Regions from separate parts of the Anaeromyxobacter sp. SG64 genome, predicted to be linked through region 2. Evidence: riboswitches for the same ligand, from Rfam matches in the RefSeq annotation. Region 2 holds a riboswitch; the other holds the start of a gene.

Region 1 (7,426 bases), on a different contig from region 2:
TTCGCGTGGGCCGACGTGACGGCCCTGTTCCGCGGCCTCCGCGCCTCGCGGTCCGAGATCGAGCGCCTCGAGAAGTCGAAGCGCTTCTCGGTCGGCAGGGCCGTGCTGACGGGCGGCCTCGGCATGACTCGCACCTCCACGCAGGCGGTGCGCTCGTCGAAGGAGGAGCTCGAGCAGGTGATCCTCGTCTACGCCCGCAGTGGACGCGCGGCGACGCTCTCGGAGACCCAGCTCGACTTCTCCTGCCTCGGGGCCGGGATGCAGCCCTCGAGCACCGGCAACATGCTCGAGCTCTCGCGGAGGCTGCGCGAGGAGGCGAGGAGCGCGTTCTACGACGAGCGGCTCATGCGCCTCGGTCGCCGGCCGCTGCCCTTCGTCGCGGCGGGGGAGTCGGGCTCGGTGACGCCCACGAGGACCACCACCCGCACGGACACGAGCGGCTCGCTCGACACGCTCGCCGAGGTGATGCGGCAGGCCCTCGGCGAGGGCCTGATGCCGTGACGTCGAGGCCGCCGCGGGCCGGTAGCGCGGCCGCGCGACGCGCCCTCAGCGCCCCAGCGCGGCACGCACGGCCGCCGCGAGCGGCGTCGTGGGCCGGCCGATGAGACGCCTCAGCTCGCCGCTCGAATCGTCGAGCTCGCCCTTCGCGACGTGGACGTCCGCGTCCACGTACAGGTCCGCCGCAGCGCCCGGCATCCCGGCGCCGATCAGCACCGCCCTGTACTGGTCGGGCGGCAGGTCCCGGTACGCGATCTGCTTGCCGGTCTGCCGCGACAGCTCGTCGGCGAGCTCGGCCATCGTGAACGGATGATCGCCGGCGAGCTCGTACACGGGCTTCTCGACGTCGCGGGTGAGCACCGCGACCGCGGCGTCGGCGTAGTCGGCACGCGCCGCAGCGGCGATCCGGCCATCCCCCGCGCTGCCCACGAGGGCGCCGTGCTGGAGCGCCGGCGCCAGGTGCTCCGTGTAGTTCTCGAGGTACCAGCCGTTCCGCAGGAACACGTACGGCACGCCGGACCCGCGGATCACCGCCTCGGTGGCCTGGTGCTCGGCGGCGAGCGCCAGGTTCGAGGTCCCTGCGTGCAGCACGCTCGTGTAGGCGAGGAGTCGCACCCGGGCGGCCTTCGCGGCCTCCACGACGGCGGAATGCTGCGGCACGCGCTGCCCGACCTCGCTCGACGAGATGAGCAGGACCTTCTCCGCGCCGGCCAGGGCGGGGCCCAGCGTGTCGGGCTTCGCGTAGTCGGCGCGCCGCACCTCGACGCCGAGCGCGGCGAGGTCCTTCGCCCGATCGGGGTTCCGCGCCGCGACCGCGATGTCGCGGGCCGGTACCTTCGTGAGGAGTTTCTCGACGACGAGGCGGCCGAGGTGGCCCGTGGCTCCGGTGACGACGATCATGTCTCTCTCTTCGCTGGTATTCGTAACTGGTTGAGCTACAGATGCGGCCAAAAAAAAGGGTTCGATCTTCCGGCGTCAGCGCGCGAGCCTCGTCACCTCCTGCAGCAGATCGGCGATCTTCGTCCGCTCGAGATCCCGCTCGAGGGCGAGCCGGGCCTCGCCGTAGCGGCCGGCCAGCGCCGCCTGGATGGTCCTGCCCACGGGGCACCGGGGGTTCGGCGTGCTCGCGTGCAGCGGGAAGAGCGCCTCGCTCTCGACGGCACGGTAGACGTCGCGCAGGGTGATCCCTCTGGCGGGAACGACGAGTCGCCACCCGCCGCCGGGCCCGCCCTGGGAGCGGACGAGCTTCGACTTCCGCAGCATCGCGAGCAGCCGTCGAATGACGACCGGGTTCGTGCCCACGCTGCCGGCGATGTACTCGGACGTGACGGGCTCACCGCTCGCCTCGTGGGCGAGCAGCGTGAGGATGTGGATCGCTACCGTGAGGCGGCTGCTCGGGCTCATCGCAACTCGTAACAGAATAAGTTGCGGTTAGCCTCGATGTCAAGGCGTCGCGCGCTCTTCTACCGCTGCGCTGCCGGATCGCCGGCGGGCCGTGGCAGCAAGTCCGCGAACGTGAAGCCGTCGCGCTCGACCACCTCTCCAGCGGCGACCGGGATGGGCGTTTCGAACATCGGCCCGGCCCACGCGAACGTGTGGAACTCGCCGTTCTCGCCGCAGGGGTCCACCGTCGAAGGGAGCTCGGCGAGGAGCGCCCCGTCGAACGCGCGTCCCGCGAACCGCGCGTCGAGCACCCTCGGGTCGACGCAGGTCAGGGTGGCCCGCAGGCCCGCGTCGATCATCTCACCCGCGAGCGCTCGCGTGTCGCGATCCCACAGCGGGAAGACGGGCGAGAGCCCCGTGCCGGCGAGCCGCGCCTCGCGGTAGGCCCGGATGTCGCGGAGGAACAGGTCACCGAAGACGACGTGCGTCACGCCGGCCGCGCGGGCGGCCGAGAGGGCCTCGGTCATCTCGCGCTCGTAGACCTCGTTCGAGCAGGGCCAGGGCAGCTTCACCTTCCTGCACGGGAGGCCGAGCGCCTGCGACTGCGCGTCGAGGAGGGTCTCGCGGACCGCGTGCATCGCGACGCGCGAGAACTCGGCGGTCACGGTGGTCAGCAGGCCGACGATCTCGAGGTCTCCCCGGGCGCGCACGAGGTGCAGCGCCCAGGCGCTGTCCTTGCCGCTGCTCCACGAGACGATCGCCTTCGGGCGCGTCGGGGTCCTGCCTCCAGCGGGGATGGACATCGTCGGCTCCTCCCGGCGCTCCACGGCGCCCCTCATCTCACGGAGAGCGTCAGCCCGTGCGCCGCGGCCGCGTGCCCCGCCGCCGCGAGCAGTCGCTCGTCCGGGGGCGCGAGCCCGCATCCGTCGTCGAGGTGGCCGCCCGGGCGGAAGCGCTGGACCGCCCAGCGCTGCGCGCCGGCCGCGAACGCCGCCAGGGCGTCGAGCTCGCCGGCGTCGTGGACGGGGGAGGCGAGCGTCGTCCGCACCTCGTGCTCGATCCCCGCCGCCAGCGCGAGCTCGAGGCAGCGGCGAGCCCCGAAGGGCTGCTCGGCCGAGCCGGTCAGCCACTCCGCGGCCTGGGGCAGCGCCTTCAGATCGACGGCCAGGAAGTCGACGAGCCCCGCCGCGAGCAGCGCCGCGACCACCTCCGGCCGCGTGCCGTTCGTGTCGAGCTTCACCGCGAACCCGCGCGCCTTCACCCGCGCCAGGAACGGCGCCAGGCCCGCGTGCAGCGTGGGCTCGCCACCCGTCACGACGAGCCCGTCGAGCCGCCCGCGCCGCGCCTCCAGGAGCGCGAGCACCTCGCCCTCCGGCACGGGTCGCGCCGCCGTGGCCGCGAGCAGCGACGGGTTGTGGCAGTAGCGGCAGGCGAGGTTGCAGCCCTGCGTGAAGACGACGGCGGCGAGCCTCCCGGGCCAGTCGACGAAGGAGCAGGGCCGCAGGGCCGCGATGATCAAGCTGGCACCTCGGCGGCGTCGCCCGGGCGGAGCGACAGGCGCCGCTCGAACTCGGCCTGCTTGCCCGCGTTCCACTGCTGCAGGGGGCGGAGGTACCCGACGATCCGCGAGTAGACCTCGGCGGCGGCGCCGCACCGCGGGCAGGTCGGGCGCTCACCGGCGAGGTACCCGTGCTCGCCGCACACGGAGAACGTCGGCGTGACGGTGAAGTACGGGAGCCGGTAGCGCTCGCACACGGTTCGCACGAACCGCTTCACGGTCGAGGGGTCGTCGATGGCCTCGCCGACGAAGACGTGCTGGACGGTCCCGCCCGTGTACCGCGCCTGGAAATCGTCCTGGTGATCGAGCACCGCGAAGACGTCGTCGCTCGCGTCCACCGGGAGCTGGGAGGAGTTCGTGTAGTACGGCGCGGCGCCCCGGACGGCCGCGTCCTCGTTCGCGCAGCGGATGCCCGGGTGGCGCGCCTTGTCGAACCTGGCCAGCCGGTAGCTCGTCGCCTCGGCCGGCGTCGCCTCCAGGTTGAACCGGCTGCCCGTCTCCGCCTGGTACTGCTCGAGCCGAGCGCGCATGTGGTCGAGCACGCGGAGCCCGAAGGCGCGACCGGGCCCGCTCGCGAGCGTCGTGTCGAGCAGGTTGTCGGCGGCCTCCGCGAGCCCGACGAGGCCGATGGTGGAGAAGTGGTTGCGCCAGTACGAGCCGCTCCGGGCGCGGATGTGGCGCAGGTAGTGGCGGACGTACGGATAGAGGCCCTGCTCGGTGTAACGCTCCAGGATCTTCCGCTTGAGGACCAGGCTGTCGCGGGCGAGGTCCATGACCCGGTCCAGGCGAGCCATGAAGTCGGCCTCGTCGCGCGCGAGGTGGCCGAGGCGCGGCAGGTTCACGGTGACCACGCCGATGGACCCCGTGAGCGGGCTCGCGCCGAAGAGGCCGCCGCCGCGCCGCTCGAGCTCGCGCGTGTCGAGGCGGAGGCGGCAGCACATGCTGCGGGCGTCCTCCGGCGAGAGCTCCGAGTTCACGAAGTTCGCGAAGTACGGGAGGCCGTACCGGGCGGTGACCTCCCAGAGGCGATCGAGCCGGGGGTCCTCGTAGTCGAAGCCGGGCGTGACGTTGTAGGTGGGGATCGGGAACGTGAAGACGCGCCCCTTCGCGTCGCCGCCGGCCATGACGTCGAGGAAGGCGCGGTTGAACAGGTCCATCTCCGCCTGGAACTCGCCGTACGTGGCCGCCTGCCGCTCGCCCCCGAGGACGATCGCCTCGTCGCGGAGCAGCGCGGGGCACTCGAGGTCGAGGGTGACGTTCGTGAACGGCGTCTGGAACCCGACGCGCGTCGGCACGTTGAGGTTGAAGACGAACTCCTGGAGCGCCTGGCGCACCTCCTCGTAGCCGAGCCCGTCGTGCCGGATGAACGGCGCGAGGTACGTGTCGAGGCTCGAGAACGCCTGCGCGCCCGCCGCCTCGCCCTGGAGCGTGTAGAAGAAGTTCGCGATCTGGCCGAGGGCGGTGCGGAAGTGGCGCGCCGGCGCGCTCTCGGCCTTCCCGGGCGCCCCGCGGAACCCCTCGGTGAGGAGGTCGGCGAGATCCCAGCCGACGCAGTAGACGGCGAGGAGGTTCAGGTCGTGGAGGTGGAGGTCGCCCGAGCGATGGGCGTCCCGCACCTCGGGCGGATAGAGCCGCTCGAGCCAGTAGGTGGAGCTCACGTGGCTCGCGACGTAGTTGTTGAGGCCTTGCAGGCTGAACGCCATGTTGGCGTTCTCGGCCACCTGCCAGTCGGAGCGCTCCAGGTAGGCGTCGACGAGCGCCACGCTGGCCGTGTCGGAGATCTCGCGCAGCGCGCGGTGCTGCTCGCGGTAGACGGCGTACGCCCGCGCCGTGCGCCGGTAGGGGCTCGCGAGGAGCACCTCCTCGACGACGTCCTGGATCCGCTCCACCGACGGCCGGCCCTCGATCGTCGCGATCGCGATGGCGAGGACGCGCTGGCAGAGCCGCCTCGCCTCGGCCGCGTCGACCTCGCCGGTGACGGCCCCCGCCTTGGCGATGGCTCGCTGGATGCGCTCGGCGTCGAACGGGACCACCCGTCCGTCGCGCTTCTCGATGGTCTCGAACACGGGCCCTCCTCGTGGCGGCCTCGGGACACGGAGGAGGACCCGAGCACACGACGGCCCGTACGAGGGCAGTGCGCCGAGGACCCTCCGCCCTCCCACGAGGCGTGTCGGTCGTGCCGCCGCCCGAGCATCCGGGCGACGGTCGCTGGCAGGTCTTCGGGCTCGCGAGCGCTCCGGGGCTTCCCGGACCCTACTGTCCGCCGCTTCCCAGCCGAACCGGCCAGTGCGTGTGGCGGAGGTCGTTCTCGCTTACCGCTGCGGGGCAGCCCCGGAATCTCACCGGGTTCCCTATTCGCTCGGAGCGAACCCCGAGCACCAGCGCGAGACCCAACCTATGGTGGTTCACGGTCACGGTCAACGGGATATGTTGTGCCCGGCCGTTCATGCGCCGGGCCCCTCGCGAGACGTCGATCCAGGGGATCGAGGCCCCTTGCCGACGCCCGCCTCGCGTGCGAAGTTCCGCTGCCCCCGAACAGGGCGCCCGCCGACGCCCCAGGCCCACGCGAAGGAACCGCCGATGAAGAAGACCCTGCTCGCCGCGCTCGCCCTCGTGGCGCTCCACGCCACCGCCCTCGCCGCCGACACCTCGCTCGAGACGGTGAAGAAGAAGGGCACGCTCGTCCTCGGCCTCGACGACTCGTTCCCGCCGATGGGCTTCCGGAACGACGACAACCAGATCGTCGGCTACGACATCGACCTGGCGAAGGAGGTCGCGCGGCGGCTCGGCGTGAAGCTCGTCCCGCAGGCCATCGACTGGAACGCCAAGGAGCAGGAGCTCAACACCGGCAAGATCGACTGCATCTGGAACGGCTTCACGATCACCGACGAGCGCAAGAAGGCGATGAGCTTCACGAAGCCGTACCTGCGCAACGCCCAGGTGGTGGTGGTGAAGAAGGCCTCCGGCTACTCCACCCTCGCGAGCCTCAAGGGGAAGAAGGTCGGCCTCCAGGCCGGCTCCTCGGCCGCCGACGCCCTCGAGGGCGCCAAGGCCTTCCGCGCGTCGCTCGAGGAGGTGGTGGAGTTCAAGGACAACCTCACCGCCCTGATGGACCTCGAGGCCCGCGGCGTGGACGCGGTGGTGATGGACCTCATCGTCGCCGACGACAACATCAAGCGCTCGGGCAAGGCCTACGCCGTCCTGAAGGAGACGCTCGCCCCCGAGGTGTTCGGGGTGGGCTTCCGCAAGAACGATCTCGCCCTCCGGGACGCGGTGCAGGGCGCGCTCGAGAGCATGGCCAAGGACGGCACGCTCGCCAAGGTGACCACGAAGTGGTTCGGCTCGGACATCTCGGTCGTCGGGAAGTGAGCACCCGCGCATGGTGAAGCTGCTGGGGGCGATGCTCCAGGGATCGCTCGTCTCCCTGGAGATCTTCTTCCTGACGCTGGTCTTCGCGCTCCCCCTCGCCCTGCCGGTCGCGCTCGGCCGCATGTCGGCGAGCCGGCTCCTGCGCGTCCCGGTCAACCTCTACATCCTCGTGATGCGCGGCACGCCGCTCATCCTGCAGATCCTCTTCGTCTACTTCGCCCCCTACTATCTGTTCGAGGCCTCGTACGATCGGTTCACCGCCGTGATCGTGGCCTTCACCATCAACTACGCCGCCTACTTCGCCGAGATCTACCGTGGTGGCATCCAGTCGATCGCGAAGGGCCAGTACGAGGCCGCCAAGGTGCTCGGCTTCACGCGCGCCGACACCTTCTTCCGGATCGTCCTGCCCCAGGTGGTGAAGCGGATCCTGCCGGCCTCCGCCAACGAGGTCATCACGCTCGTGAAGGACACCGCCCTCGCCCAGACCATCGGCGTGGCCGAGCTCTTCCGGGTGGCGCAGAACGCCTCCGCGCGTCAGTTCTCCACCACGCCCATCTTCGTGGCGGGGGTGTTCTACTTCGTCATGAACTGGGCGGTCTCCGAGCTCTTCCTCCGCGC
Region 2 (7,426 bases):
GAGGCGCCGCGCACCTCGACGATGGGGCCCGGCGCGGGCGCGCTCACGCCGCCTCCGACGGCCGCTCGGTGCGGCGGAGGAGCCAGAGGAAGAACGGCCCGCCGAGGAACGCGGTGACCGCGCCGACCGGCGGCTCGGTGCCGAGCGGGAGGAAGGCGAGCCGCGCGAGCGCGTCGGCGAGGACGAGGAAGGCCGCGCCGAAGAGCGCCGAGGCGGGGACGAGCAGGCGGTGGTCGGGCCCGACCACGCGGCGCACGAGGTGCGGGACGATGAGGCCGACGAACCCGACCATGCCGGCGAGCGCGACCGCCGCGCCGGTCGCGGCGCTCGCCGCGAAGAACACGGCCGCGCGGGCGCGCCTGACGTCGACCCCGAGCGAGGCCGCCTCCTCGTCGCCGAGCGTGAGGACGTTGAGGCGCGCCGAGAGCGCGACGAGCGCCCCCACGGACAGGGCGATGAGGACGGCCCCGACGGCGATCGTGCCGGAGGTCTCGTAGCCGACCGCGCCGACGAGCCAGTACATGAGCCGGCTCGCCTGCTCGGGCGGGACGAGCAGCTTGATGAGCGTGATGACGCCCGCGACGAAGGCGTTGAAGACGATGCCGACGAGGAGCGCCGCCTCCGGCACGAGCCGCCCCGCGACGCGGCCGAGCCCGAACACGAGCGCGGTCGAGGCGAGCGCTCCGAGCACGGCGCCGGCCGCGACCGGCGGCGCCGCTGCGAGCGCCTCGCCCGCGCTCCCGGCGACGCGCGCGAGCCCCGCCGCCGCGACGAGCACGATCGAGCCGCCGAGGGCGGCGCCGCCGGAGACGCCCAGCACGAACGGCTCGGCGAGGGGGTTCCGCAGGAGCGCCTGGAGGGCGGTCCCCGCGCCCGCGAGGGCGCAGCCGACGAGCGCGGCGAGCACCGCGCGCGGGAGCCGCAGCCCGAGGAGGATCGCCGCGTCGGGATCGCGGCGCGCGAGCGCGGCGGAGATGGAGATCGGCTGGGCGCCCAGCGCGCAGGAGAGGGCGATCGCGAGGGCGACGGCCACGGCGCCCGCGGCGAGGGCGAGCGCGAGCCGGGCCGCGGGAGGCACGGTCACCGGCCCGCCTCCGGGTGGATCCCGCGGAAGAGCGCGTCGAGGCCGCGGACCATGCGCGGGCCCGGCCGGAGGAGATCGTCGTTCGGGATCCGGAACACCCGGCCGCGCCGGACCGCGGGGATCGCGGCGAGCCGCGCGATCCCCTCCGCCGGCTCGCGCGCCGCGCCGTCCACGACGAGCTCCGGATCGTCCACGACCGCCTTCTCGAGCGGGTAGACCGGCCAGGGCCGCTCGCCGCGGACGACGTTCTCGGCCCCGGCGAGCGCGAGGAGCTCGTCGGGGAAGCTCCCCGGGCCCGCCACCACGAGCGGCTCCCGTCCGACGACGAAGAGGACGCGCTTGCGCTTCACCTCCCGCCCCCGGCGCCTCACGTCGTCCACCGCCGCGCGCAGGGACCGCGCGAGCCGCTCGCCGCCCGCGGGATCTCCGAGCGCCTCGCCCACGAGGCGCGGCGTCGCGAGCACGTCGGCGACGCTCACGATCGGGATGGCGAGGACCGGGAACGGGTGGCGCGACGCGGCCGACAGCTCGGCGATGCGCCGCACCGCGCCGAGGGCGCCCCCGTCGGTCACCCACAGCAGGAGATCGGGAGAGAGCGCGAGCACCGCCTCCGGGCTCGGGTCGAGGAACCCGCCCACGCGCGGGAGGTCCTTCACCTCGGGAGAGTCGTCGAGCCGCGTCACGCCCACGAGCCGATCCGCGTGGCCGAGGGCGACCACGACGTCGGTGAGGCTCGGGGCGAGCACGACGACGCGGCGGGGCGGCGCCTTCGGACGCGGCCCCACCCAGATCGCGCCGCCCTCCGCGGCGCCCTTGCCGGACGGGCGCAGGGGATCGTCCGCCGCCGCGCGCGACGGGGCGAGCGCGGCGAGGGCGAGGGCGAGGGCGGCGGCGCGGATCACTCGCTGCATGCGATGTCGGAGGCCCAGGCGAAGTAGACCACCGGGCAGACGTCGACGGCCGTTCCGATGGCGCGGGACGCTGGATCGAACGGCAGCACCTTGCCCGAGCTCTGGTCGGTGACGTAGCCGCGCCCGCCACAGAACGCCACGTTGCCCGGGATGATCGCGCTCGCGTCGACGGCGGCGCCGACCTTCGGCGCGCCCGAGACGTCCACCGGGACGATCGCGCCGGGGGCCTCGGTCGGGAAGGAGAACGAGCCGCACGCGACCCACACCGTCGAGCCCAGCACCGCGACGTCGCCGGGGTTCTTGCATCCAGGCCCGAGGTCCACGATCGAGGTCGCGTCGTTCGCGGCCGTGTCGACGACGAGGAGTTTCCCGTTCCCGGCCGGCGCCGTGTAGTAAACGCCCGAAAGCTTCAAATTGGGGAGCGACACGAACACGCGGGCGCCGACCGTCGCCACCTGGTTCGGGAAGGGATAGCCGGGGGCGTCGAAGCTGCCCGGGATCGCGAGGACGTCGATCGTGCCCGTGACCTCGCCGCAGCGCGCCCGGCAGCGGCCGTCGCGGCACTCGCGGCCCGCGGCGCAGGCGCCGCCCGCGCCGCAGGCGGGCGCGTCGGGCTTCGCGCACTCGGCGAGCCCGGAGAGATCGACCTTCGCGATCTGCTGGCCGACCGGGGCGGTCTGGTCGCCCGTGGGCCCGTTGCCGTAGAGCGCGACGTACGCGGTCGTCCCCGCGACGGCGAGCCCGTGCGGGTTCGGCGCGTCGCCGGGCAGCACGATCTCGTCGAGCACCCCGCCCGCCGCGTCGAGGACCACGAGCGTGCCGACGCCGGAGTTCGCGGCGAGCACCGCGCCGGCGTACGTCGTGACGTACTGCAGGTCGTTCCCGGGCAGCACGGTGAGGCTCGTGGGCAGGCTCGCGTCGATGGGCACGACGCCCACCCCGGCGGGGTAGCCGTTCGCGGTGTAGAGCACGTCCGCGCCCATCGCGAGCGCCGTGGGGCCGCCGCGCGACAGGCGCGGGGCGCCGGCGGGGGCCAGCTCGGCCGTCACCGGCCGAACGTCCCCCGTCGCGTAGCAGGCGACGAACACCTCGGCGCGGCAGGCGCCGTCGCGGCACGACTCCCCCGCGCCGCAGGCCTTGCCGCAGGCGCCGCAGTTCTGCCGATCCGTCGCGAGCTCCACGCACGACCGGCCGCACGCCGTGAACCCGCCGGGACACGCCGCGGTGCAGGCGGTGGCGTCCGCCTGCGTCGTGCAGAAGTCGGCCGCGCCGCAGGCGGTGTCGCACGCGCCGCAGTGCTGCGCGTCGCGGGCGAGATCGGTGCAGGCCCCGCCGCACAGGGCGATGCCCGGCGCGCAGCCGCAGCTCCCGGCGCTGCACGCCTCGAGCGCGCCGCAGGTCGCCCCGCAGGCGCCGCAGTTCGAGGCGTCGGTGAGGAGCGACACGCAGCGGCCGCCGCAGTCGACCTCGCCCGAGGGGCAGACGAGGTCCTTCTTGCAGCCGAGGGCGAACGCGAGCGCGAGCGCGACCGCGAGGGGGGAACGGAGGGTCATGGGGTCCTTTCACTGCGAGAAAAGGTCCCGCCGCGGAGCGTGACCATCCACGTCCGGCCGGGGAGGGGGTTGCCGTAGCCGTCGAGGAGCGTCCGGTCGTCGCCGAGGTTCTCGACCTCGAGGTGGAGGGCGACGAGCGGTTGGCGAAGGATCCGCACGGAGGCGCCTGCGCCGAGGATCGTCTGGTCCGGGAGCCGGGCCTGGTTCCGGAGGTCGAGGTACTGGTCGCGCACGTGCTCCACCTGGAGGTGGGCGCCGACCCGGCCGGGCGAGATCGCGGCGCGCGCGTAGACCCGGTGGCGCGGCCGGCGGGGCAGCGCGTTCCCGAGCACGTCGGCGCTGCCGCGCAGCACCTCGGTGGGGAGGAAGGTGTACGCGCCGGAGAGGGCGAGCCCGAGCGCGCGCCGCCAGGGCGAGGTCGCCGCCTCGGCCTCCACGCCCGCGACGAAGGCGCGGCCGGTGTTGAACGGGCGGAACCTGCCGACGCTCGCCGGCTCGTAGGTGATGATGTCGTCGTAGACGGTCGCGTGGCCGCCGACGGAGAGGAGCCCGAGCGCGCCGTCGTAGACGAGCCCCGCGTCGGCGCCGGCGCCCTTCTCCGAGCGCAGGTCGCGGTTCGGGGCGAGGAGCCCCTGCTCGAGGTAGAGCTCCGCGAAGCTCGGTACGCGGTAGGTCCGTCCGCCGCTCGCCCGGAGCGCGAGGCCGCGGGCGAGCTCGAGCGCCGCGCCGAGCTTGGCGGAGACGCCCGAGTATCCGCCGGTCCGCTCCGCCCGCACCGACGGGCCGACGCGCAGCCGGCCGCCGGCGAGGAGCAGGTCCTCCGCGAGCGCGCCCGCGAAGCCAGGCCGGCTCCGCGTCCCGCCGAGCGCGTCGCTCGAGTAGCCCTCCACCTCCGCGGAGGCGGCGGCGGTGAGGACGCCCGGCCCGTGCGTGAGCCCCGCCTCGAGCTCGAGCCCGCCGGCGCCGCCGCGCTGCCGCGTGGGGTCCGACCCCGTCGCGGCGAGCCTCGTGTCTAGGAGGTCGCGGCGGCCGAACGCACGAGCGGCGAGCGTGAGGCGAGGGTGAACCGCGCGCGCGACGCGCAGCATCGCGAGCACCCGCCCGTCCTCCTCCCAGTCCGCGGGGGTCGGCTGGTAGGGCGAGCCGGGGAGCTCGCGCCGCCCGGCCGTGAGCTGCGCGAGGCCGTCGACCCGGAAGCCGCTCGCGACCCCGCCGAACTTGGCGAGGGCGCCGGCGCGCCGCGCGCCGTTGTTCCGGCGGGTCCGCTCCTCGAGGGGGCTCCCCGGCAGCGACGGCCGGTCGTCGAATGCGTAGGTGAAGTCGCCCTGGGTGTCCTCGCCGGTGGCCGCCGCGAAGAGCGAGAACGGCCCGACCTCCGCGACGGTGTCGGCGGAGATCGCGTAGGTGCCGAAGGCGCCGGTGGTCGCCTCGGCGGAGAGCTCGCCCTTCTCGCCCTGGCGCATCACGACGTTCACCGCGCCGCCGAGCGCGCCCGCGCCGAACTGCGCGCCCGCCGCGCCGCGCACCACCTCGATGCGCGAGATCCACTGGCGCGGGATGGTCGAGAGATCCACCCCGCCGCCAGCCGTGCCGAGCGGGAGCCCGTCGAGCAGCACCTTCACGCCGTCCGCGGCGACGCCCCGCACCGAGACGGTGGCGAGCTGGCCGAGCGTGCCGTAGCGGGTGACCGAGACGCCCGGGGCGGTGGCGAGGAGCTGCGCCACGTCCTTCGCCTCGCCCTCGAAGCGGCTCGCGGACACCACCGTCGCGGACGCGGTCGGATCCTTCTCGACCTCGGCGCGTGGTACCCGGACCTCGACCTCGGGGAGCCGCACCGGCGGCTCGCTCTCGGACGGCGGCGCGTCGGGGACGGTGCCGTCGGCGCGCGCACGCAGCGCGAGCCCGAGCGCCAGCGCGGCGACGAGGGCGCACGCGCGCCCCGATGAGCGGGAAGTCGAGCCCAAGTGTCGGGTCTCCTCCGGACCCGATGCATCTTTGCTCGCCGCGAACGGCGAGGCCGCGCACCATGCGCGACAGGCTCGGAGGGAGGTCTCCTGGCTCCCGGGTCGCGGAGGGACGCTCCGCTCGGTACCTCCACCTTCCCACCGCGATTGGGCTGCGGCAGTGGCGACTTCCGAGGCACCTTCACCCGGCTACAGTGGCGGGACCGCGCCGGACTTCGACCGGCTTCCCTGTTCCTCCGTGCCGCTGAATCGAAGCCACGAGTAGCGCCCGCCCGCGCCGGGTGTCAAGCAGGACCCCGCGGGGCGTCGCCGGGGCACCCGGCCGGAGAGTGCATGCGCCGGCCGGGTCCCCGAGCGAATCCGGGTGCCTTCACTTCCGTGCGGTCACCGCAGCGGTGCCGGACGGAGCGGAGCCCACGGCGACGTTCGCCTTCACCTTCGCGAGCCACGCGGGGCCGATCCCCTTCACGACGAGCACGTCCTCCGGCCGGCGGAACGGCTGGCGGGCCCGCTGAGCGACGATCGCCTGGGCGCGCTTCTCTCCGACGCCCGGCAGGCGCATGAGCTCGGCGACGCTCGCGCGGTTGAGGTCGATCCGCTCGCCCGGGCCGAGCGCTCTCTTCGCGGCGAGCGCGGGGCCCGCGAGGAGCAGCACCGCGGCGGCGACCGCGGCGAGGAGGGCCCGCCTCACGGCCGCACCTCGACGGTCTCGAGCCCCACGCGGCGCGGCGCTCCGTTCCCCGCGGGCCGCCCGTCCTCGCGCAGCTCGCGCACCTGGAGCTTGTTCGTCCCGAGGGGCAAGGCGTCGAGCAGGATCGCGATGCTGCCGTCCCTGTTCGTGAACGCGACGCCGATCTTCGGCCACCAGGTCCGCTCGCCGTTCGCGCTGTCGGGGATGGCGTAGACCGCGAGCTTGCGGGCGCCGCCCTTGTCGTTCGTGTCGCTCATCTCTCTCTCCGTTCCGTTCGAGCGCGCGGTCGTGCGCGCGCGCGGCAGGAGAGCAGCGCCTGTGCCGGTCCCAACCCCGCGGGATCCTTTGGACCGTCCACGGAACGGGGGTTCAGGCCCGGCCGCGGCGGCCGCGCGGCGGCCGCGCGCTCACGCGGCGGTCGCGTCGCGCAGCCACGCCGCCGTCTCGACGAACGACGGGCCGTCGTGGATGAGGTTCCGCCCGCGCTCGGTGGTGGACGCGAGCACGCGTGGCGCGACCGCCCGATCCCAGCCGCGCTCGCGCACGAGCGCCTCCGCGTCGATCGGGTGCTCGGGCTCCGAGAACACGATCACCCAGTCCGGCGCGAGGCCCGGCACCTCGTCGAGCTCCGGCGGGGCATACGCGTCCGGCCGATCGCCGTGCACGGGCTCGAGCCCCGCGAGCCAGAGCAGGTCGTGCACGAACGCGCGCCCCCCGGGACGCCGCAGGTGGCGGCCGAACCACAGCTCCGCGTACGCGCGTGGCCGCGGGGAGGGAGCGGAGGCGACGAGCTCGGCGCACGCGCGCTCGAGCCGGTCGCAGAGAGAGCGCGCCGCGGCGAGCCGCCCGGTGAGCGCCCCGAGCGCGACGGTGTTCTCGAGGATGCCGAACCGGCTCTGCGGCACGGGCAGGAGCGCCACCGGGAGCCCCGCCGCCGCGAGCCGGCGCGCCAGCGGGAGCTGCACGCCGTCGGTCGCCACGACGAGCTCGGGGCGGACGGCGCGGATCGCCTCGGGGTCGCCGGAGACGTAGTCGGCGACCACGGGCGCGCCGAGGCCGGGCACGTAGCGCGCGCAGTAGGGCGTGACGCCCACCACCGCGTCGCCCGCGCCGAGCGCGAAGAGCGTCTCGGTGGCGGACGAGACCAGGGAGACGATGCGCCCGGGGCGCTCCGGCAGCTCGAACGTGGTGCCGAGGAGCGGGGAGGAGATCTTCATGGAACT

Evidence for each region. Region 2 has a riboswitch for cobalamin ahead of MNZ29_RS03575 (TonB-dependent siderophore receptor). Riboswitches for the same ligand answer to the same signal wherever they lie in the genome.
Region 1: another riboswitch for cobalamin. It lies ahead of MNZ29_RS00945 (ribonucleoside triphosphate reductase); the one in region 2 lies ahead of MNZ29_RS03575 (TonB-dependent siderophore receptor).

Annotation. Positions count from the first base shown of each region.
Region 1 is NZ_JALCZB010000002.1:46,746-54,171, forward strand. Features, by position in the region: gene MNZ29_RS00920 (hypothetical protein) at 1-501, shown strand, start outside; gene MNZ29_RS00925 (SDR family oxidoreductase) at 547-1,398, opposite strand; gene MNZ29_RS00930 (Rrf2 family transcriptional regulator) at 1,474-1,902, opposite strand; gene MNZ29_RS00935 (adenine nucleotide alpha hydrolase) at 1,962-2,684, opposite strand; gene MNZ29_RS00940 (anaerobic ribonucleoside-triphosphate reductase activating protein) at 2,717-3,400, opposite strand; gene MNZ29_RS00945 (ribonucleoside triphosphate reductase) at 3,397-5,505, opposite strand; cobalamin riboswitch at 5,632-5,837, opposite strand; gene MNZ29_RS00950 (amino acid ABC transporter substrate-binding protein) at 6,020-6,808, shown strand; gene MNZ29_RS00955 (amino acid ABC transporter permease) at 6,819-7,426, shown strand, end outside.
Region 2 is NZ_JALCZB010000007.1:16,035-23,460, reverse strand. Features, by position in the region: gene MNZ29_RS03595 (ABC transporter ATP-binding protein) at 1-47, opposite strand, end outside; gene MNZ29_RS03590 (iron ABC transporter permease) at 44-1,084, opposite strand; gene MNZ29_RS03585 (ABC transporter substrate-binding protein) at 1,081-1,995, opposite strand; gene MNZ29_RS03580 (MXAN_6577-like cysteine-rich protein) at 1,983-3,548, opposite strand; gene MNZ29_RS03575 (TonB-dependent siderophore receptor) at 3,545-5,512, opposite strand; cobalamin riboswitch at 5,592-5,770, opposite strand; gene MNZ29_RS03570 (helix-hairpin-helix domain-containing protein) at 5,883-6,203, opposite strand; gene MNZ29_RS03565 (hypothetical protein) at 6,200-6,460, opposite strand; gene MNZ29_RS03560 (ABC transporter substrate-binding protein) at 6,611-7,420, opposite strand.